4 regions of the Uliginosibacterium flavum genome follow, and region 1 is predicted to be linked to each of the others. Evidence: predicted binding sites of a transcription regulator. Region 1 holds the regulator's gene; each other region holds the start of a gene.

Region 1 (5,373 bases):
GCGTGGTGCGCCACGGGGCGGACAAGCTGGCCCTGATTACCACGGACGGATACCGGATCGGCGCGCACGAGCAACTGCGCATCTATGGCCGGATTCTGGGCGTGACCGTGCATGTGGTGCGCGACGCCTCCGATCTGCGCCAGACCCTGCAGGATCTGCGCGGCAAGCACATGGTGTTGATCGACACGGTGGGCATGTGCCAGCGTGACCAGATGGTGCTGGAGCAATCCTCGATGTTGACGGCCGCAGGTTGCGTGCGTCGCCTGCTGGTGCTGAACGCCACTTCACGGGGTGATACCCTTGATGACGTGGTGCGTGCTTACGATGGCCCGGATCTTGCGGGATGCATCCTGAGCAAGGTGGATGAAGCCGCTTCGCTGGCGCCGGTACTGGATGTGGCGTTGCGCAAGGAGCTGCAGGTGTATTACGTGGCCAACGGGCAGCGGGTGCCGGAAGATCTGCACCTGCCCAATCGCAGCTACCTGATCCACCGGGCCTTGCGGGAACTGGGGGCTGATTCGGCTTTCAAGCTGGATTCAGCTGAGGCCTGTTTGCTCATGGCCGGTCAGCAGGCCGGTGGTCATGGAGCCGCACAGGCGGCAATGCGGGGAGCGCGCTAATGGATCAAGTCATGATGGATCGCAGTGCAATGGATCAGGCGGAGGGCTTGCGCCGCCTGTTTCGTGCCGCACCACCGGAAATGCTGGCAGTGCTGCCGTGTGGAACGGTGACGACACCTTGGGTGGCGAGCCAGTTGCGGGCGCGTGCCTTGGCGGGTCGGCAGGTGCTGGCGCTGGACGAATGGCAGGCCTGCGGCAATCTGGCCGATTGTCTGGGCGCGTCGCCGCGCTTTGATTTGCTGCAGGCCGTCGAAGGGCAGGTGGGGGAAGCGCAGTGCGTGCTGGAAGTGATGCCTGGGTTGCGCCTGGCGCAGGTCGGCCGGCTGGTGCGGGCGCTGGGCAGCGAACGGGTCATCACACAGCGGACCCTGGCGCAACTGCAGGGTTTGCAGGCCGGGTGCGACGAGTGGTTGCTGCTGGCGCAAGCGGGCGAAATGCAGACCTTGTCACCGCTCTTGCTGGCCGCACCGCGTCTGGCGTTGGTGGTCGATGCGCAGCCGAAGTCGGTGACGACGGCCTGGGCAAGTCTCCGTCGCGTGGCGCGCGAGGTGCCGCAGATGGCTTTCTCGATCTGCCATGCCGGTGAATACGATGCGCAGACTGAAGCGGTGTTGAGCAGCTTTTGCAAACTGGCGGCCAGTCGTCTGGGCGTGCAGGTCGAGCAGATTGGCAGTCTGGGCGAGGCGCTGGCAATGGGCAGCGACGCACGGACGGCTCTTGCAACTTTCATGCAGCGTCTGCTTCAGGTTTGCCGCAATCCTGCCGCTAAGCCTTTTGAAACCCGCTTTCCGGCTAGCCCGGCGAGCGTTCGGCTGAGCGTGCCTTAAAGTTGAAATAGAAGCCGGCAGACCTGCCTGTTCGAAGCGTCGGCGGCGGGCCGCAGCGCGAGAATGAAAACACTGCCCTGAGTCACGAAAGCTTCGGGCGGATCGCAGACCAGAAAAAAGAGAGATCACCATGTACAACGCAGCTGGAACACTCGATAAAGACCAGCTCATCACGCGCTACGCGCCGCTGGTCAAGCGCATTGCCTACCATCTGATGGCCAAACTGCCTGCCAGCGTGCAGGTGGACGACATCATCCAGAACGGCATGCTCGGCTTGCTGGACGCGATTACGCGCTATGAGGAAGGCTTGGGAGCGCAGTTTGAAACCTACGCCGTGCAACGTATCCGTGGCGCCATGCTCGATGGCCTGCGTGAAAACGACTGGCTGCCGCGCAGCCTGCGCCGTGAAATGCGCCGTATCGAAGGTGCCGTGCACACTCTGGAGCAACAGCACGGGCGTCAGCCGACCGAGCGCGAGCTGGCCAAGGTGCTGGACATGGAGCTGGGCGATTATCAGAAAATGTTGCAGGAGGCGCGCGGGTATCAGCTGGTGTACTTCGAGGATTTTGGTGACGATGATGATGACGACTTCCTTGAGCGTCACATGATCGGCGAAGCCAAGGATCCACTCTCCCTGCTTGAGGATCAGCACATGCGCAACACACTGATTCAGTCCATTGAGGATTTGCCTGAGCGCGAAAAAATGGTGATGGGTCTCTATTACGAAGAGGACATGAATTTGCGCGAGATCGGCGAGGTGCTGGGGGTGTCGGAATCTCGTGTGTGCCAGCTGCATAGCCAGGCGATTGCCCGTTTGCGTTCGCGCATCTCGGGTGGGCGCGAGGCAACGGCGCGTCGGCGTCCGCAGCGCGCGACAGCGGCCTGAGTGGTGAGCTGGGCGCACCGGGGAGAGATTGAATGCAGATGATCAGCATTGCTGGTTTGCTCATCGGCTTCCTGTCCATCGTTCTCGGGCAGGTGCTTGAAGGCGGGCATATCGGCTCGCTGGTGCAGCCCACGGCATTTCTGATCGTGATGGGCGGCACCGTTGGAGCCGTGATGGTTCAATCCCCCTGGCGCACTTTCAAGCAAGGTCTGCAAATGGCCAGTTGGGCGTTCAAACCGCCCGTTCCACGGGGTGAAGACATCATTGCAGATGTCGTTTCCTGGGGGGGGGTGGCACGTCGGGAAGGTTTGCTGGCCCTTGAGGCGCGCATTGATGCGCAGCCCGATCCCTTTGTGCGCAAGGGCTTGCAACTGCTGGTTGATGGCCTGGAGCCGGATCGTATCCGCGAGGTGATGGAGGTCGAAATCAGCGTGTGGGAAGCGGATATGAAACAGTCGGCCAAGGTCTGGGAGGCGGCTGGCGGCTATGCGCCCACCGTCGGTATTCTTGGCGCCGTGCTGGGTCTGATTCACGTGATGGAGAACCTTTCCGAGCCCTCCAAACTCGGCGCCGGGATTGCCGTGGCTTTTGTGGCCACGATCTATGGCGTGGGATCGGCCAACCTGATTTTCCTGCCTCTGGCCAAGAAGCTTCAGACCACGATTGCGCAGCTCGTACTGGTTCGCGAAATGGTCATTGATGGCTTGATCGGCATTGCCCACGGCGATAACCCGCGCCTGATCGAGAGCCGCCTGCAGAGTTACGTGCTCTGATTTCAGATGTTTGCGGAGAGCAGGCTGAAGAGCCTTGCTGCGCTTGCCTCTCTGCGATGCCTGCCTGCGCAGCGAGTGTCCGTGCGGCTCTTCAGGCAGCTTCGATTCTGAGCATTTGCCCGCGCGGCTGTGCAGCACGTCACATTGAGCTGAGAATTGTCAGGACATTTTGGCGTATTGCGGGTTACCCTGATCCCCTTTCCGTTTTTCGTCCTTTGCCACGATGAGTATCAAGTTTCGCCCCGCCCAACTCGGCGACATTCCCGCTATTGCCGCATTGCTTGCCAACCTGTTTGCTATCGAGCAGGATTTCACGCCTGATCCGGCCCGTCAGCTTGCCGGCCTCAAGCTGATGCTGCCGCGTGAAGACATCCTGATGTGGGTGGCCGAGGAGATGCTGGAGGAAGAGTCGAAAATCGTCGGATTCTGTTCGGTGCAGACCCTGATCTCTACCGCTGAGGGCAGCGTGGTTGGGCTGATTGAGGATGTAGTCGTGCCCGTTGAATGGCGTGGCGCTGGTATCGGCCGTCAGTTGCTGGAAGGCGCGGAGGCCTGGGCGCGCCGCCGCGGTTGCTCCCGTCTGCAACTGCTTGCCGACGAGGGCAATCTACCCGCGCTGGCCTTTTACGAGCGCCAGGGCTGGCAGAGGACCAGCCTGCACAACTGGCGCCGGATGCTCAGGGACTGAGCTGCAGGCGACTCAGCCTGGCGCTGCGCTTGCGCGCTTGCTTCGGCCGCTGCTTACACCGCGCTCCAGATCAGTTTGATGCCGGTGAGCAGCAAAAAAATGTAGCTCAGGCGGTAGAACAGCTTCTCGTCAATGCGCTTGTGCAGCCAGATCCCCAGATACACGCCGATAGGCGCGAGGGGCGCCAGCACCAGCGCCGTGCCGAGGTTGCGTGCGTCCAGCAGGCCAAGCTCGGCGTAGGGAATCAGCTTGGTGTAATTGACCAGCGCGAAATACAGCGTCAGGTTGGCCACCAGCACGGTCTTGTCGAGCTGTTTGGGCAGCAGGTAGATCATGATGGGCGGCCCGCCAGCGTGCGCCAGCGTGCTGGTAAAACCCGACAAGCCCGACCACCAGCCGGCGCGCAGGGCTTCCGGCAGGCGCGACGTGTCCTTGAGCTGCAGGCCGGCCAGGCGCTGCAACGCGAACAGAATCGCCAGCACCCCGATCATCTGCTCCACCGTATGCGGCGAGAGCTGGCGAAACAGCAGCCAGCCGATGAAGATGCCCGCCAGCGCGCCGGGCATCAGGCGGCGCAGCAACTTGAAATCCCAGTGCGGGTGATAGCTCCAGCTCCCCACCAGATCCATCAGACACAAAATCGGCAGCATCACGCTGGCCGCCTGCGGCACCGGAATCGCCAGCGCCATCAGCGGCACCGCCAGCACGCCGAGGCCGCCCGCGAAGCCGCCCTTGGAAATGCCGGCGAGGAGCACCGCAGGCACGGCAGCGGCATAGAACAGCGGGTTGGTGATGATGTCCATGATTGCGTCAGGAGCTGCGGGTAGGCCAGGATTGTCTGGCTTACGGGCGTATCGCGCCAGCAGAAACTGGTGGGATGCTCTCTCACGCAGGCGTTTTGAAACGATTAATCAAAAGCAAAACGATATCGGGAAACAGTGTGTGGGAGTTAGTAAACGCCTTGTTCAATCCGGGCGTGGATCAGTCCGCCGGACGATACTTTTTGACCAAAGTATCTATGCATATAGAAGTCAGCATTGAGAATCGCACAGGCTCGAATGAATGCAGTGCGGGGGTCTGATACTGGCTCGTGAGCAACACATTTCAGTGCCAAGCATTTGTCTTTGACGTGAGGTGACTCGAAAGTTAGAACGCTATTGTCTCGGGCTACTACTGTGTGAGCGAACTCATTTCGAATTTCTCTGAGGATGTGTAGATCGGAAGCTATTACCTTGCTGCACATCCCAAGCAGCCGTGCCAAATCGATTTTGGATGACAGAGTGGCGAGTGGTCCGCTGCGGCCAAAAAGTCTATCCCAGGCTTTCTTGTCTTCTTCGAGGAATGATTTGATTGCTGCCTGCATTTCCTCCTCAACCCACGCGACTCCGACGATGGCTGCGCCACGATCTGTTTGATCGTTCAACTCTGAAGTAAGCGTCATCTCTCTTTTCAGGGCCTTATCGGTAAGTTCAAAGGTATTGGGCATTTTTATTGTTGTTTCTTAAATGATTTAAATGCAAGAGTTTGTGTATTTTTGGAATGGCTTTTAAGGCGTTACGTTCTTATGTCGGAGTCCGAA
Region 2 (5,373 bases), on a different contig from region 1:
CCCAGAGAGATGAGCCCCTGCGGGTTGGCGAAGTTGGCCAGTACCACCTGACCCAGATTGCGGGTTTGGCCATTGCTGTAACGACCTTGAATAACCCCGTCATTGCCCACCGTAATCCCAGACAGGCGTCCAGAGGCAAAACCATCCTGGGATTGTTTATTCACCCCGAAAGAACTGCCGTACTGGGTACTGGAAGTGAAATCAAGTGAGACGCTGAAAGGTGAAACCGCACCCGTCGTAACCGCCAGACCAGCGACGGTCAGCGGCATTGCCGTCGTCAATTGCCCAGTCGTCGAAAACGTCACCGGCGTCGCTGCGGCAGTGGTTGCGCCACCATCCAGCTGCGTGTACATGCTCCAGTTTCCGGCCCCCGCCGTACGGAAATACATCGTCATGATGTGCGAATTTCCGAGGCTGTCGTAGATGGTCGCCGAGGTTGAAGAGTTGTACGTGCTCGGATCCGGATTGGCACTGGCGGCAACCCAGGCATTGGCAGGCACCGTGCTGCGGGAATCAAGATTGAGCCCCATGGCGATCTCGGTAGTCTGAGCCGGCATCAGATCCGCAGTATCGATATAAATCGCGCTGGGGCTGGCCGGCAGGATCGTGCCGGTTGCACTGGCCGGGTAGCCTGTCAGCTGGTAACCCTGCGTATTGACGATGTAACCATTCTTGTCGACTTGAAACTGGCCGTTGCGCGTATAAGCCACGGAGCCGCCATTGTCCATGCGGAAAAATCCGGCACCGTTGATGGCAACATCCAGCGGATTGTTGGTCGGGGTAATGTTGCCCTGATTGAAGACCTGGGATACCTGACCGATCTGTGTCCCGATACCGATCTGCAAACCCGCCGAAGCGCCATTCAGCGCCGCCGCATAGACATCCGTAAATTGTGTGCCGGAGAGTTTGAAGCCGACGTTGGTGGCGTTGGCGACGTTATTGCTGATGACATCAAGTGCCTTGGATGAAGCATTGAGTCCGCTGAGACCTTGCTGGAATGCCATGATTCTGCTCCCGGTTACAAAATGAGCTTGATATCGCTCATCGACACACGACCCAGGCTGCCGACATCCACCTGGATTTCACTTCCGCCGGTCACTACTCCGTTGACCGCAGCCAACTGCAACGCACTGGCACCTACCTTGGTATCACCTTGAGTGGCCGTTACCGTGATCTTGTACTCTCCATCTGCAACAGTCGTGCCATTTGCGTTTTTACCGTCCCACACGAACTCATGCGTACCGGCATCCAGCGCGCCCAAGTCTATGCGCTTCATCTCCAGACCATTCTTGTCAGTGATCGTCACGCTCACCTTGCTGGCCGCTGAATCGAGCTGCACGCCACCAGCAGCCAATCCGCTCACCACCTGAAGTCCGCTACCCGGCACCAGTACGGTATGCCCGACCAGGCCTGCAGCCTGCAGCGCCTCGCTGGACTGATAGCTTCCCATCAGCGTCTTGAGCGTGGCGTTCAGCTGGGTAATCCCGTCCACCGTGCTGATCTGGGCGAGCTGCGAAGTCGTCTGGGCGTTGTCCATCGGATTGAGCGGATCCTGATTCTTGAGCTGTGTGGTCAGCAGCTTGAGAAAACGGTTTTGCTGATCATCGGCAGAAGAGGTGGTTTTTTTGGTCCCGCTCCCGTTCAAGGATGTATAGATCGCTTGTGTGGGATCATTCACGGTGCTTGTCGTTGTCATTTCACTCTCTCCTGCTCTGCTTCATCAGCCCTGACCCAGCGCGATCGTGCGCTGCATCAGGGTTTTGGCGGTCGTCATTACTTCGGCGTTGGTCTGGTAGGCACGCGAAGCGGAAATCATGTTTACCATCTCTTCGACGACATCCACATTGGACATCGTGACGTAGCCTTCTGCATTGGCGGCAGGGCTCTTCGGGTCGTAGGCCATGCGGCCCGGTGCGGCGCTTTCCACCACCTGCTGGACACGTACGCCCTGCCCGCTCGGCCCCATCTGCACGGCCTGAAACACAACCTGCTTGGCTTTATAAGGCAAGCCGTCAGCGCCCACTGCACTCTCGGCATTGGCCATATTGCTGGCCGTGGTGTTCAGGCGCACGGACTGCGCATTGAGCGCGGAGCCGGCGATATTGAAGACGTTAAGCATACTCATGACAGCGCTCCCTATTAACCGGCCACGGCTTGCTGCATCGTTTTCAGCATGCCGCTGATAAACGTCAGACTGGCTTCGTAGTGCACCGCGTTTTCGGCGAAGGAGGCACGCTCGGTGTCCATATTCACGGTATTGCCATCAACGCTGGATTGCTCTTCGCCGCGATACATCAGCTGGGGGCTAGTCGCCACGCCGCTGGCATTCAAATGCCGCGCGGAAGTCGTGCTCAGTGCAATCGGCCGCCCCACCCGACCTTGCAGAGCACCGCTAAGGGCGCTGCCGAATTCGATGTCACGCGCCTTGAAATTCGGGGTATCCGCATTCGCGATGTTGGCCGCGATCACTTCCTGGCGCTGAGCACGCAGATTCAAGGCGGTCTGATGAAAGCGCAGGGCATTGTCGAGTTGGACGTTCATTTCTTCCACTCCGTTCAAGAGTTCTTCAAACATGGCCGTCGATCCCTGGCGAGTACAAATACGTGGGTGTTCGACGGATTCATTGCAGCTTCTGTGCCAGCATCGTAAGCCCCGCAACAGAGCGTTCAGCGGCCGATAAAGCGGCAAAACCACCTGCATTCCCGGCAGTCGGCAAGCGCCGGGCGGCAATGTTTGCCGGTACGCGGACAAGCGCTCGAATAGACCTGCACACCCATCGCTGTTTGACGCTTGAACCGACAGACCGAAGTGTTTCAATCGGGATGTCACCCACGAACATTCACGCCTCACGCCCCCTGCCATGCGCGCCCTCCTCTTCATCTTCCTGCTGCTCCCTGGCCTTGCCGCGACGGCCGCCCCGGCCACCACGCCAGCGCAGGACAAGATGTCACGTACGATCGAAGACTTCCTGCGCGCGCAAAGCGCCAGCGCGCCGGGTCAGGTCAGCATCGAAGTCGGCAGGCTGCCCGAGGCCGAGCGTTATGGCGCCTGTACACACTGGCAAGCCTTCCTGCCCGCAGGCGCACGCGCCTGGGGACGTGTCTCGGTGGGACTGCGCTGCAGCTCAGGTGGTAATTTCTCGCTGTACGCAAGCGCCCGGGTGCGCGTCGATGGTGCCTATCTGGTCGCCGCCCGACCCATCGCCAACGGCCAGAGCCTCGCTGCTGACGACATCAAGATCGTTCAGGGAGAACTCACAGCCCAAGCGGCCGATCTGCTGCTGGCCGATGCGGCAGCCGTCGGCCAGATCGCGCGCACCGCCATTGCCGCTGAGCGGCCACTGCAAGCCACCCTGCTGCGGCCCTCCGCCGTGATTCAGGCAGGTCAGATGGTGAAAGTCATCACACAAGGCACGGGTTTTTCCGTCAGCAACGAAGGCCAGGCGCTGGCCGCCGCCAGTGCCGGCCAGAGCGTGCGCGTGCGCCTGGCGAACGGCAATATCGTCAGTGGCATCGCGCGGGCGCAGGGTTGGGTGGAGGTACGCAACTGAGTGCGCCACCCACCACTCATCGCCAAACTTCTCAAGAAATCTCCCGACAGGCCGTTGCATAAGGCATGGCTGGTTGTCAGGCACGGCAAAAACCCCTAAAGTTTTTGCTGTATCCTCCGATAAGCCAAGTGTGGCATCGCGAATGCCTTATACAAAAACAGGCCTCGCAGGTATCACGCATACCTTGAGCCAAAGGGAAACGCCGTGAAAATCGAAAACACAATCAAGTCACCCGGAGCTGTGGGCAGCGAGACCAAAACTCGCCCCGCACGTGAGGCGACAACCAGTTCCAGCGCCGCGAGCGGGTCGAAAGTCCAGCTCTCCTCGCTGTCCAGCCACCTGCAGCAGCTCGAAAAAGTCATCGCCGAAACACCGGTGGTCGACAGCGGCAAGGTCGAGGAGATCAAGAGTGCGATCTCGCAAGGCCAGTTCCGGGTCAATCCGGAAAAAGTAGCCGACGGGCTGATCAACAGCGTGCGCCAGATGCTGGCTGCGCAGCCGCGTAGCGCGTGACGATTCCTGATCGAAGCGCGCTGCGTCAGCGCCTGCTCACATTGCTTGCTGCGGAAACGCAGCAAGTCAATGAATTCATCGCGCTTCTGGAACAGGAGCGCGATGTGCTGGCCGGGCATGACGTAGAGCCGCTTTTTGCTCTTTCCGAGCAAAAATCCCGTTTTGCCCGCCAGCTCCAGCAACTCGGTGACGGTCGCACCAGCGTGCTGCACCAGGCTGGCCTGCCGAACGACAAAACCGGCGTCGAAACCCTGGTCGGCAAGGACGGGCAACAGATCTGGGCCAGCTATCTGGCCGCAGCCACCCGGGCGCAGCAACTCAATCAGGAAAATGGCGCGCACATCACTGCACGCCTGTCCCAGAACCACCAGGCACTGGCCATACTGATGGCCCACTCTGACCAGCCCACCGTATACGGGCCAGACGGATCATCGCGCACCCGCCCGGGCTCTCGCCTGCTCGGCAGCTATTAACCTGACCAAGCATCACCCGAAGACCCGCACGCAGACTTGCTCTGCAAGCAATCCACCTGCACACCCAATACCTATGTGCCTTGGCAGCAGGCATCTCTGCAAACACACGTTCAGCAAGCGTCTCCAGACAGATAACTCTGGCGTCTGTTGACATACGGTCAGCGGCCATCGTCGTGGCTCTTTGGCCGCAAAGCGAGACGCAGCGCCAAAGGCCTCCCGAGCCGGAGCCGTGCGGCTTCAAGCTCTAATTCCTCAAGGAGTGCCGCCCACCTCCTCACGCGGCGCCAAACGGGTATTCTCTGGCGTTCCCAACGCACCATCCACATTGCGCATTTGCGGATTAACACTGACTTCGGTTGTTGTAGAAGGTGCGTTAGCCACCTCTGGCGACATGGACTCGACCTGGATCGTGACGCGCCGATTGCGCGAGCGTCCATCCGCCGTAGCGTTGTCGGCCACCGGGCGTTGATCGCTGTAACCGGCGGCCGTCATGCGCCCCGGCGCGACGCCAGACTCGACAAACAGGCGCACCACCGACGATGCGCGCACCGCTGACAACTCCCAATTCGACGGAAAAAAAGCGGTACTGATCGGCAAGGTATCGGTATGCCCTTCGATCTTGATCGGAAAATCACCGGCCGCAATCACCTCCGCGACGGCTTTCAAAGCGCGTTGCGCATCAATCCCCAGTTGCGCCTCACCAGGCTTGAACAAGGCACTGGCATTGATCTCGATGGAAATCCCGTTAACGCCCTCCGTCACCCGCACCTGCCCGCCCGCCACCATCGGCTCAAGCACACGCTTGACCTCCTCAGCCATGCTGCGCATTTTCTGGCG
Region 3 (5,373 bases), on a different contig from region 1:
GATTGCCCCAGAAAACTCCTGGTTTCTCCAGCCAACTCCTTGAACTCCGCCACAGACAGCTTCCTGTCATACAGCTTGTCCCAGCGCTTGCTCAGATCCGTCGCACGCTGTTCAATCCGGTCCTGAATCGGCTTGGCAATATCCGTAGCATTCAATACCCGACTGGCGGCCTGCTCTGTCATTTGCGAGATATAAGACAAGCGCTGACGAGCATCCGGCAACTTCTCTGCGGTTTCCGAAAGCATGCGGTCGTAACCGAGCTGACGAATCGTGTCGTGCAACAGTCGCGTCAGCTGCCCCAATTGCAGGAAAGCTTGTTCCTGACGCTCTTGGGCTGACATGTGAGACGAGGCCGCAACAACTTCCTTTAGGTTAACGCCAAGTTCACTGGTTACAACAGGTGCTGCTGCGCTGCCTTGTGATTGCCCGGCAACACTGTCAAAGAGCGCTTGCAAATCGTCGGAATCACCCAAATCACTCACTGCACTCACAACCGCGTTTGCCACCGCAGGAGAGAGCGTCGCCGCCGGTTGATTGGCACTATCCGCGATAGAGTCAAACAGCGTCTGCAAATCATCGTTATCGCCAGATTCGTCCGCTTTCAGGCGTTTGGCCATGGTGTCGGCTCCTAAGTCTTGTAAATACCTTTGCGTCAATGGGCTAAAGCCCTGCGCAGCCTTGTCTTTCGCAAGCCGCGCGAATCAACCCTTACCCATTTTTTCAAAAATCTTGGCCATCTTTTCAGCCATGGTCGCTGCCGTAAAAGGCTTCACGATGTAACCACTGGCCCCGGCCTGAGCGGCTTCAATGATGTTTTCCTTTTTTGCCTCGGCGGTAATCATCAGCACCGGCAAATGCGCAATCTGAGCGTTGGCCCGGATTGCACGAAGCAACTCGATGCCCGTCATGTTCGGCATGTTCCAGTCCGTCACGACGAAATCGAAACCACCAGAAGTCAGCTTTTGCATCGCCACGACACCATCTTCGGCCTCGTCAACATTGCTATAGCCCAACTCTTTAAGGAGATTTCGCACGATGCGACGCATCGTTGAAAAGTCATCTACCACCAGGAATTTCATTTTTGGATCCGACATGATTTGTATTCTCCGGATTAATCCTTGTGGGCTTTCAAAAGATACGGGCGCAAAGTTTCCGCCAATATTTCAGCATCAAACTTTGCAACATAAGCATCGACCCCCACCGCCTTGCCCATCGACCGGTTTGCCTCTGACGACAAAGAGGAATGCATCACTACAGGAATCCCGTCAAAACGCGGATCATTTTTGATATTGCGAGTCAGCACGTAGCCATCCATTTCCGGCATTTCAGCATCCACCAGAATCATGTTGATCTCGTCCGCCAGCTTGCGTTTCTGCTGCTGTGCATGTGCGGCCATGCCATCCAGCCGAGTCCAGGCCTCCAGACCATTTAACGCATGCTTATGACGAACTCCCAGTTTGTCGAGAACCTCCGCAATTTTCTTGCGGGCAATCGCCGAATCATCGACAAAAAACAGATTGGCCTCAACGCCGTGATCCAGCGCAGCAATCTGACCCACCGGCGCCTCACCGAAGGTTTGCGAAAGAATGGTTTCCACATCAAGAATGGAAACCAGTTTTCCGTCTGCAAGTTCAGTAATCGCAGTAATGTAATTCTGGGTTGCCCCCGCCATGTTCTCGGGCTGGCGAACTTTGTCCCACTCCACGCGAATGATGCGATCCACGTCATGCACGAGAAAGCCGAGAGTACGCTTGCTGTACTCGGTCACCATCATCGAGTTTCCCAAGGCCTGCCCAGGCTTGGCAATACCAATGATCTTGGCCAGCGACAAAACCGGAATGACGTTGCCACGCAAGGAGATCAAGCCTTCGACCCCTGCCGGCATATTCGGCGCCTTGGTGATGAAAGGTGTCTTGGAAACCTCACGCACCTTAAACACATTAATGCCGAAAGTTTCGCTGGTACCCAGTGCGAACAGCAGGATCTCCATGCGATTGGAGCCAGCCAGTTTGGTTCGTCCATCGACTGTATCCAGCAGGTTACTGTTTGCGTGTTCCATGTTTGCCCCTTATTGACTCAGCACCCGTGGGTTCAGGAAATGGTCTCAATGACCTGGTCTGGCGCCAGCATCGAACGAATCGCGTCCGCCAGACGATGTGGTTCAAATTTCGGCACATAACCATCCACGCCGACAGACTTACCCAGCGTCTGGTTCGACATGCTCGACAAGGAGGAATGCATCAGTACCGGCACTCCGTCAAACCGCGGGTCACTCTTGATTTTCTTGGTCAGGATGAAGCCATCCATCTCCGGCATTTCCACATCAGTGAGGATCAAGTGCAACACCTCCCAAACCTTTCGCCCAGTGACTTCTGCATGTTTGGCAATGCGTTCCAGCTCGTCCCAAGCGGCGCGGCCATTGACGGCTGCGACGTAACGCACACCCAATACGTTCAAGGTTTTCTCGATCTGCTTGCGCGCCACGGAGGAATCGTCGGCAAACAGCACGGTGTAATCCCGGCCGATGGGGGGAATATCCTTGAACAGGTAATCGTCGTCGTAGCGAGTGGTCTCCGCCAACACTTTCTCGACATCCAACATCATGATCAAGCGTCCGTCTTCCAGCTCGGTCACTGCCGTCACCAGACCACCAAGCTTGGTGGTCATCATTTCTGGAGGAACCCGCATCTGCGACCAGTCCAACCGCAAAATGGTATCTACTCCCTCGACCAGAAAACCTTGGGTATGACCGTTATACTCAGTCACGATCATGATTTCGCGCTTGCCCGTGGGATCTATTTCGCAATACTTGGCCAGATCAACAATCGGCACCAACTGACCACGCAATGACACCATGCCCTCAACGCCAGGCTGCATGTCAGGAGCTGCGGTGATGGGCGGCGTACGCATCACCTCGCGCACTTTGAAAACATTGATCCCAAAGCTTTCCTTGCGCCCGGTCCGCACATCTGTGCCCAGCGAGAACAACAGGATTTCAAGCTTGTTCGTCCCGGCCAAGCGGGTTCTAGCATCAATGCTCTTCAGCAATTCCGACATGGTGTTCTCCGCGATTTGATTCAGCCCCGTCAGGCCCTGATCTGCAGTGCTCAGTCCCTGATGAGTTTACGACACCCGTTTTACAAACTTGAGACCTCACGAGCACGCTTTGCTTCTGGCTTTCAGCGAAGTTTTGCCTTGCAGACGACCTTGCTTCACAAAGCCGACACGCACTCATGACTCCGCAGTACTCGTCGGATAACGGTTGCGCCGGCTTTAACTTGAGCGAAAGAAAGGGACTTAGGCCATCAGGGTGTATTGGCACGCCCCGCTACGGAAAAGGTTTGGCAGAAAAAGAAACGGCGCGATCCGTAGGTCGCGCCGTACAAGCTTGGTCTGCCGCAAAGGCAGGCTTCAATTCACGTTCAGGTAATCGCAAAAAGCTTGGAGAAGTTCGCAATATCCAGCACTTGCCGAACACTGCCCTTCACACCAACCAGCGCCACATCCTTGTTGGCGGCCTTAGCCTTGTCACGCAGCATCAACAGCATGCCCAGTGCCGAGCTGTCCAGATAGGACACTTCACCGAGATCGACCTGAAGCGGCCGAGCACCCGCCTGCCCCAGCAGCGAATCAACCGCATCACGAAACTCGCGGTGAGCCTTGAAATCGAAACGGCCGGCCAAACGCAGCACTGCGTGCGCGTCGTTCATCGAAACTTGAGCATCCATCGAAAACCTCCTTTTGCAATACGTATTCGGACAGAGATGCCGTGTTATCGAGCGCTTCACACCCTCGATAAAACTTACGGCACCGCGACAATTTGCTTGAGGTGGCATTATCCAGAAATCTGCCACCAAGAGCTTGCCATGCACGTGAATATCTTCACCCGATTGCGCGAAAAAGCCCGATACATGCCTGTTTCCACATATTCGCGCTTCGCGGCGCGCACCGCCAGCCGCACTATCGGGCAGCCCACAGGTTCACGCGCCTCGCAGGCTGTGTATCACCCGCCCAGGGATATCACGTAAAGCAGCAACCTCGTGCGCCGCGCCGTTGATGGTTGCCTCACGCGGCATACCCCACACCACGCAGCTTTCCTGATCTTGGCAGATGTTGTAAGACCCCGCCTGACGCATGCCCAGCATGGCCACAGCACCATCCTTACCCATCCCGGTCAGCATCACGCCGACCCCGTTACGCCCGACCTGAGAGGCTCCGGAGTTAAACAACACCTCAACCGAAGGTCGATGACGGTTAACCGGATTCTCGCGCGACAACTCACACTGAAACCCCCCCGTTACTCGCCGCGCCATCAAGTGTGAATGCCCTGGCGCGATGTAAGCCGTGCCCGGTTTGATTCGCTCGCCATGCTCGGCCTCCTTCACATGCAGACTGCACAAGCCATCCAGACGTCGCGCAAAAGAGGCAGTGAACATTTCCGGCATGTGTTGCACGATCAGGATGCCGGGCATTCTTTCCGGAAAACGTATCAGCACCTCACGAAGCGCTTCAGTTCCGCCGGTCGATGCACCAATCATTACCAGCTTGTCCTGCAAGACTTTGCTGGGCAAAGGCGTATTGATCAGGTTCGACAAGCTGGGGGTGCTTGTCGCAACCGGCGAACGCATCAGATGTTTGCGTGACATAGCGGCGGCGCGAATCTTGTCGCACAGCGAGTCCGCGTAAGTATGGATATTCCCCACCGGATCGGTCTTGGGCTTGGTGACGAAATCAATCGCCCCCAACTCCAGAGCACGTAGTGTGGTTTCGGAATCCTTCTCGGTCAGCCCGGACACCATCACCACCGGCATGGGGCGCAAACGCATGATCTGCGCGAGAAACTCCAGACCATCCATGTGCGGCATATCGACGTCCAGCGTCATCACGTCGGGATTCAGGGTCTTGATGGATTCGCGTGCCTCGAGTGCATTGCAGGCCGTTCCCGCCACCTGAAGATCCGGGGTGGCATTGATGACTTCAGACAGCACTGCGCGCATCAGCGCCGAATCATCCACCACCAGAACCCGGGTTTTCATCTATGCGGCCTCAGGGCTTGCGCGTGCCAGGAGCAAGCGACGCCTCCGCACGGGCATAGACCGTTCGCCCCAGCGATTTGAACAAACTCACCGCATGGATGAAATTCTCGGAGTGGCCGGCGTACAACAGGCCTTGTGGGTGAAGCAAACCGGTAAAGCGCTCGAGGATCTTGAACTGGGTCGGCTTGTCGAAGTAGATCATCACATTGCGGCAGAAAATCGCATCGAAACTCTCACGCAAGGGCCAGCCGGGTTCGAGCAGATTGATCTGTTTGAAGGTAATCAAGCGCTGCAACTCCGGGCGCACCCGCACATGCCCCTCCTGATCACCCGTACC
Region 4 (5,373 bases), on a different contig from region 1:
AGCTGCGGGCATCGAATGTCAGCAGGCGGAAGGCTCGCGTGATTCAACTTTGACCCAGACGCTGGTGCTGGCACGCCAGCTCGGGAATTTGTGTCTGGCGGCTGAAGCGGAACGGCCGGATATCTTGCGCCGGGTGAAGCTGGCCGGCTCGCGCCTGTCTTTTGATGATGAAACGCTGGCGACTCTGTCGGATGGCGTGGTGGCGGAGTGGGTGGAGTGGGGTGCTTTGCTCAATGTGCACGCCGAGAAATTGCCGCCCTTCGAGCATCTGGTCAAACAGGCAGAAAGCCAGCCAGTTTTGCCAACCCCTGCTGAAGAGGCCCAGCAGGCGGGCGTTTCCGAGGATGTGGCTGGAGAGGTCCAGCACGAGCGGCTCTTGCGGGTGCTCATCGTGGATAGTGATGCGCTCGCGCGTAGCAGCCTCAAGCAGGCGCTGATGGAGAGCGGCTACGACGTGGCCGAGGCGGGTGATGGCTACACCGCGACTGAGATGGCGCTGGATTTCCGGCCTGACATGTTGTTGCTGGGCTGGCAGTTGGTGGATATCCCGGGCGCCGAACTTTTGCGAACCTTGCGTCAGACGCGTATTGGCCGCTCTATCTACGCTGTCGTGATGGGCGACGATGCCTCTGAAGAGACCGTGATTGCCGCTTTTGACGCGGGTGCGGACGATTTGCTGCCCAAGCCGGTCAATCCGCGTGTCTTGCTGGCCAAGATCCGGGCGGGGCGTCGTCTGACGGCCTTGCATTATGAAATTGAACGCGACCGCGAGGAGATTCGTCACTTCGCCGCGGAACTTGCAGTGAGCAACCGGCGCCTGCAGGAAGTAGCCTTGATGGATCCGCTGACGGGCTGTCCCAATCGGCGTTTCTTTACGGATCGCCTTACCCAGGAATGGGCTGCCGCTGCGCGCAGTGCGCGTCCTTTGTCTTGCCTGATGGTGGATGTCGATAATTTCAAGGCGATCAATGACACCTATGGACATGATGTGGGTGACTCCGTCTTGCGCCAGGTGGCGGCCGCCATTCGCAGTGCGCTGCGCGGGCATGATCTGATCGCGCGTACGGGGGGGGATGAATTCATCGTGTTGTGCCCGGATACGGCGATCGAGGCTGCGATGGCTTGTGCCGAGCGGGTGCGGCATGGTGTTGAAGAAGCCTTGGTCGCTTCCGGGTTGGTGCATCTGCGCGTGACGATCAGTGTCGGTGTCGCTTCCCGCGATCAGAATGTTGTGGATGCCGAGAGTTTGCTCAAGCGCGCTGATCAGGGTTTGTACATGGCCAAGCAGGCGGGACGCAACCGAGTGGAGGCGGCGCAACTCAAGCCACGTGCAGCGGGCGCCGCGTAATTCCAGTTCCAGATAGAAACGATATTTTGTTGACGTCGCCTTGCCGTGCTCTAGCTCTGTCTGTGGCTCGTCTTCGCGTCTCGTCTCTATCTGGAACAGGAACAAGCTGGTGTCGTCTGGTTTTCGGGCAGCGAAAAAATATTGTTGAAAACCGTAAAGTTTCCGAAATCCTGTCCGTTAGTACGAGTGATAACGCCGTAATCCATCTCCTGTTGCCCTTCTATCCAGTCTTCATGGCATGCATGTAAGAGACGTTCTTACGTGCCGCCCGTCGTCGACTGTTACATCATTTTCCGACCATGCCTGATTGGTTGTCGCCCCCTTGTCGTGGAGAATCCAATCCCATAGAGCCCGGTTAACAAGGGCTTCTCCACGGCGTAGAGGAGGTTGATCATGAAAATGGATATCGGTAACGAAATTCGGGAACTCAATTTGTCGTACCTGATGCTGGCGCAGCAGATGATCATGGCCGACAAGGCCGGCGCGATGTTCAAGCTCGGGGTCGGCGAGGATGTGGCCGAAGTCATCGAAAATCTTTCCCCTGCGCAGATTCTGCGCATGGCCTCCAGTGACATGTTGCTGTGCCGTTTTCGCTTTGATGACACCTTGCTGCTCAATCTGTTGGGCAATCATGGCAGCGAAGGCGTGGTTTCGCGGATTCACGCGACTATCCTGGCTGCAAGCAAGCCTGTTGAACATCTGTCCTGAGGAGGCAAGATCATGCGAATGAAAAGTCTCGTTCAGGATGCGCAGGAAACCCGCTTGGCGATCGAGATGATCGAACTCGGTGCGCGCATGCAGATGCTGGAATCGGAAACAGGCTTGTCGCGGGAGCGCCTGCTCAAACTGTACAAAGAAATCCGTGGTGAATCGCCGCCCAAGGGCATGCTGCCATTTTCGACCGATTGGTTCATTCCCTGGCAGCAAAATGTGCACGCCTCGTTGTTCATGTCCTTGCGTGGCTTTGTTATGCGCAATACCGAGACCAAGCCGCTGGAGGCTACCTTGCAGGCCTTTCACATGTACCGTGAGCAGGTCGCGAGCATGCAACTTGATCAGGTGCTGAGCCTGACGCGCGCCTGGACGCTGGTAAGGTTCTTTGAGGCCAAAATGTTGCAGCAGACGCGCTGCACCTGTTGTGGTGGTGAATTCGTGGCCCATGCCTATGATCCGACGCGCAGTTACGTATGTGGTCTGTGCCATGTGCCTGCGCGTGCCGGCAAGGGCAAGCGCCCAATGCGTGAAGATGTGGTGTGCGCGGTTGCCTGAGATTGCGCCTGTCACACGTCAGAAAACCGCCGGCTGAGTCCGGCGTTTTTTTTGCCACTTCGGGTAATCAAGTTTTGTCGCGTGGGGCCGATACCTGTATTGGTTCGGGACAGTTTTCCGGCAGTCGCCGGGCTTGTCACGACAAGCTTTGGCTAGCTCATCCACAGCACGGGGTTTAAGCAATGCTCCTGATTGTCGGTTACATCATCATTCTGCTGGCGTCGGTCGGTACGTATGCCGTGCACGGCAGTCTGGCCGCTCTGTTCGTGCCGCTGGAGTATCTGGCCATCATCGGTCTGACCATCGGCGGATTCGTCGCAGGCAATTCGATGAAGAACATCAAGGCGACGCTCGGCGCCCTGCCGGGTTTGTTCAAGCCTTCGCATTACAACAAGGTTTTCTACGTCGAAGTGCTGGCGATGCTTTTCGAGATTCTTGCCAAGGTGCGCAAGGAGGGCTTGATGTCGATCGAAAACGACGTCGAGAATCCCGAGGCCAGTCCGATCTTTACCAAGTATCCGGTATTTCTGCACGATCACCATGCGATGGAATTCCTGTGTGATTACCTGCGCATGATGGTGGGCGGCAATCTGAACGCTTTCGAGCTGGAAAGCCTGATGGATGTCGAGATTGAGACCCACCATAGCGAGGCACATGTCGCGGCGCACATCATGGCCAAGGTTGGCGATGCCACACCTGCCTTCGGTATCGTGGTTGCGGTGATGGGTGTAGTAAACGTGATGGGCTCGGTGGGCGAGCCGCCTGCTGTGCTGGGAAAGATGATCGGTGGCGCGCTGGTGGGTACCTTCCTCGGGATTCTGGTTTCCTATGGTTTCGTATCTCCAGTGGCTTCGCAGCTGGAGCAAAAGTGCGAAGAGGGTGGCAAGATTTTTCAGTGCATCAAGACAGTTTTGCTGGCGAGCATGAGTGGCTACGCACCGCAGGTGGCGGTTGAATTCGGTCGCAAGGTTTTGTATTCCACCGACAGGCCGGGCTTTGCCGAGCTGGAAGCCGAGATCAAAAACCGCAAGAAATAGCCGGTGAAACCGTGCATTTATGGGATGGCTGAAGAGCCCCTCTCCGTAAGGGTCTTCGGGATATGTGCCGCAAGAGTGAATGGCTGCGCGGATCTGCGGGCAGGGGCCTGAAATTGTTACCGTTTGATTGATCCTGAATCCAAGGAAATAGTGCCTAAACATGGCTGACAACCAGCAACCGATCATCGTCAAGCGCATAAAAAAAGGCGGCGGCGGCGCGCATGGCGGCGCCTGGAAGATTGCGTACGCCGATTTCGTGACGGCAATGATGGCTTTCTTCCTGCTGATGTGGCTGCTGGGTTCGACCACCAAGGGTGATCTGAAAGGGATTGCTGATCACTTTCAATCACCGCTCAAACTGTCCATGGCCGGTGGGCCAGGTACTGGTTCATCCAATTCGCCCTTGTCAGGTGGCGGTACGGATCTGACCAAATCCGTGGGGGATGCGGCACGCGGCAGTTACAAGGAGCCGCGCAAAATCAGCGAAGTCAAGATTATTCCGGCCGACTCTAAGCTGGCTCCGGGGCAAGCCAAGAAGCTCACGCTGGCGGAGCAGGAGGCTGCGGACAAACAGGCCGAAAAGCAGGCGGAGCAAAAGGAGCAGCAGGAAAAAGCCGAGCGCATCCTGCTGCAGGATCTGAAAGCCAAGGCAGAGGCGATGATTGAAGCCAGTGTGGATCTGCGCCAATTCAAACGTCAGCTTCTGCTCGATATCACTTCCGAGGGTTTGCGCATCCAGATCGTGGATGAGCAGAATCGCCCGATGTTTGATACCTCCAGTGCCGAGATGAAGCCATACACCAAAGGCATCGTCCGGGCGATTGGTCAGGTGCTCAATCAGGTCGAGAACCGGGTCAGTATTTCCGGGCATACCGATGCGGCCCAGTACGCCGGTGGCAATCGTGGTTTTTCGAATTGGGAGTTGTCGGCAAACCGGGCGAATGCTTCGCGTCGCGAGTTGATTCTGGGCGGCATGGATGAACGCAAGATCATGCGCGTGGTGGGCTTGTCTTCGACTATTCCACTGGATCGGAACGATCCTTACAGCGCAATCAATCGGCGCATCACCTTGATCGTAATGAATAAACGTACAGAGGAAGCCATCTTGCAGGAGGGGCGTGATCTGGATGTGGATGCGAATGCGCCGCTGGAGCCAAAGCCACTGGTGGACGCTGCGCAGCGTGAATTGAGCTCTCGTCCGCGGATTGATTTACCGCCGCGCCCGCCGCGTTGACTGGGGGCAAAAATGGCTGTCGATCTGAGCAAATTTCTGGGTTTGTACTTCGAGGAAAGCGCTGAACTCTTGCTGCGCGTGGATCAAGTTTTGAGAGTCGCGGAGTTGGCGGATTGGCGGCAAGCAGCGCGGGCTGTGCATTCGATCAAAGGTAGTAGCGGCGCCTTTGGTTTTGAAGAAATTGTGGACTTGGCTCAACTGCTGGAGTCGCTTTTGCGTCAGCTGGAACGACAGGAGGTGCCGATGACTGCGGCACGTCTGGTGTGGTGTGAGGAAGCTGTAGATGGTTTGCGCTTGCTGCTGAAGCGGCGCCAACAGGGCCTTTCAGGGGATGCTGCTCTGACAACGGCCATTGGCGTGCGTCTTGGAGCATGTTCGTCGGATAGTGCCGCTGCATGCGGCTGAGCGGGCTGATGATTTATAGGAGCGAGATAGCATGGAACAACGCAAGCCCGTTTTGAACAAGCCGGCCGGAATTGGCAGTT

What was found. The regulator FliA, encoded in region 1, starts transcription of late flagellar genes. The targets are predictions, from matches to a motif close to CTAAAGTTNNNNNNNNNNNNGCCGNTA.
Region 2: the regulator FliA is predicted to act here: its motif matches at 3,646-3,672, upstream of flgM (flagellar biosynthesis anti-sigma factor FlgM).
Region 3: the regulator FliA is predicted to act here: its motif matches at 3,124-3,150, upstream of ABXR19_RS15220 (chemotaxis protein).
Region 4: the regulator FliA is predicted to act here: its motif matches at 2,684-2,710, upstream of motA (flagellar motor stator protein MotA).

Annotation. Positions count from the first base shown of each region.
Region 1 is NZ_JBEWZI010000004.1:189,275-194,647, reverse strand. Features, by position in the region: gene flhF (flagellar biosynthesis GTPase FlhF) at 1-620, shown strand, start outside; gene ABXR19_RS05770 (hypothetical protein) at 632-1,447, shown strand; gene ABXR19_RS05765 (RNA polymerase sigma factor FliA) at 1,578-2,333, shown strand; gene ABXR19_RS05760 (flagellar motor protein) at 2,366-3,106, shown strand; gene ABXR19_RS05755 (GNAT family N-acetyltransferase) at 3,330-3,794, shown strand; gene ABXR19_RS05750 (sulfite exporter TauE/SafE family protein) at 3,848-4,597, opposite strand; gene ABXR19_RS05745 (hypothetical protein) at 4,744-5,280, opposite strand.
Region 2 is NZ_JBEWZI010000001.1:43,802-49,174, forward strand. Features, by position in the region: gene flgE (flagellar hook protein FlgE) at 1-1,004, opposite strand, end outside; gene ABXR19_RS00200 (flagellar hook assembly protein FlgD) at 1,019-1,696, opposite strand; gene flgC (flagellar basal body rod protein FlgC) at 1,721-2,125, opposite strand; gene flgB (flagellar basal body rod protein FlgB) at 2,140-2,541, opposite strand; gene flgA (flagellar basal body P-ring formation chaperone FlgA) at 2,861-3,550, shown strand; gene flgM (flagellar biosynthesis anti-sigma factor FlgM) at 3,755-4,063, shown strand; gene ABXR19_RS00225 (flagella synthesis protein FlgN) at 4,060-4,536, shown strand; gene motD (flagellar motor protein MotD) at 4,789-5,373, opposite strand, start outside.
Region 3 is NZ_JBEWZI010000018.1:31,101-36,473, reverse strand. Features, by position in the region: gene cheZ (protein phosphatase CheZ) at 1-617, opposite strand, end outside; gene cheY (chemotaxis response regulator CheY) at 702-1,094, opposite strand; gene ABXR19_RS15225 (chemotaxis protein) at 1,112-2,059, opposite strand; gene ABXR19_RS15220 (chemotaxis protein) at 2,092-3,057, opposite strand; gene ABXR19_RS15215 (STAS domain-containing protein) at 3,423-3,728, opposite strand; gene ABXR19_RS15210 (protein-glutamate methylesterase/protein-glutamine glutaminase) at 3,981-5,036, opposite strand; gene ABXR19_RS15205 (CheR family methyltransferase) at 5,047-5,373, opposite strand, start outside.
Region 4 is NZ_JBEWZI010000018.1:25,096-30,468, forward strand. Features, by position in the region: gene ABXR19_RS15175 (diguanylate cyclase) at 1-1,348, shown strand, start outside; gene flhD (flagellar transcriptional regulator FlhD) at 1,742-2,056, shown strand; gene flhC (flagellar transcriptional regulator FlhC) at 2,069-2,617, shown strand; gene motA (flagellar motor stator protein MotA) at 2,800-3,654, shown strand; gene motB (flagellar motor protein MotB) at 3,815-4,888, shown strand; gene ABXR19_RS15200 (Hpt domain-containing protein) at 4,901-5,293, shown strand; gene ABXR19_RS15205 (CheR family methyltransferase) at 5,325-5,373, shown strand, end outside.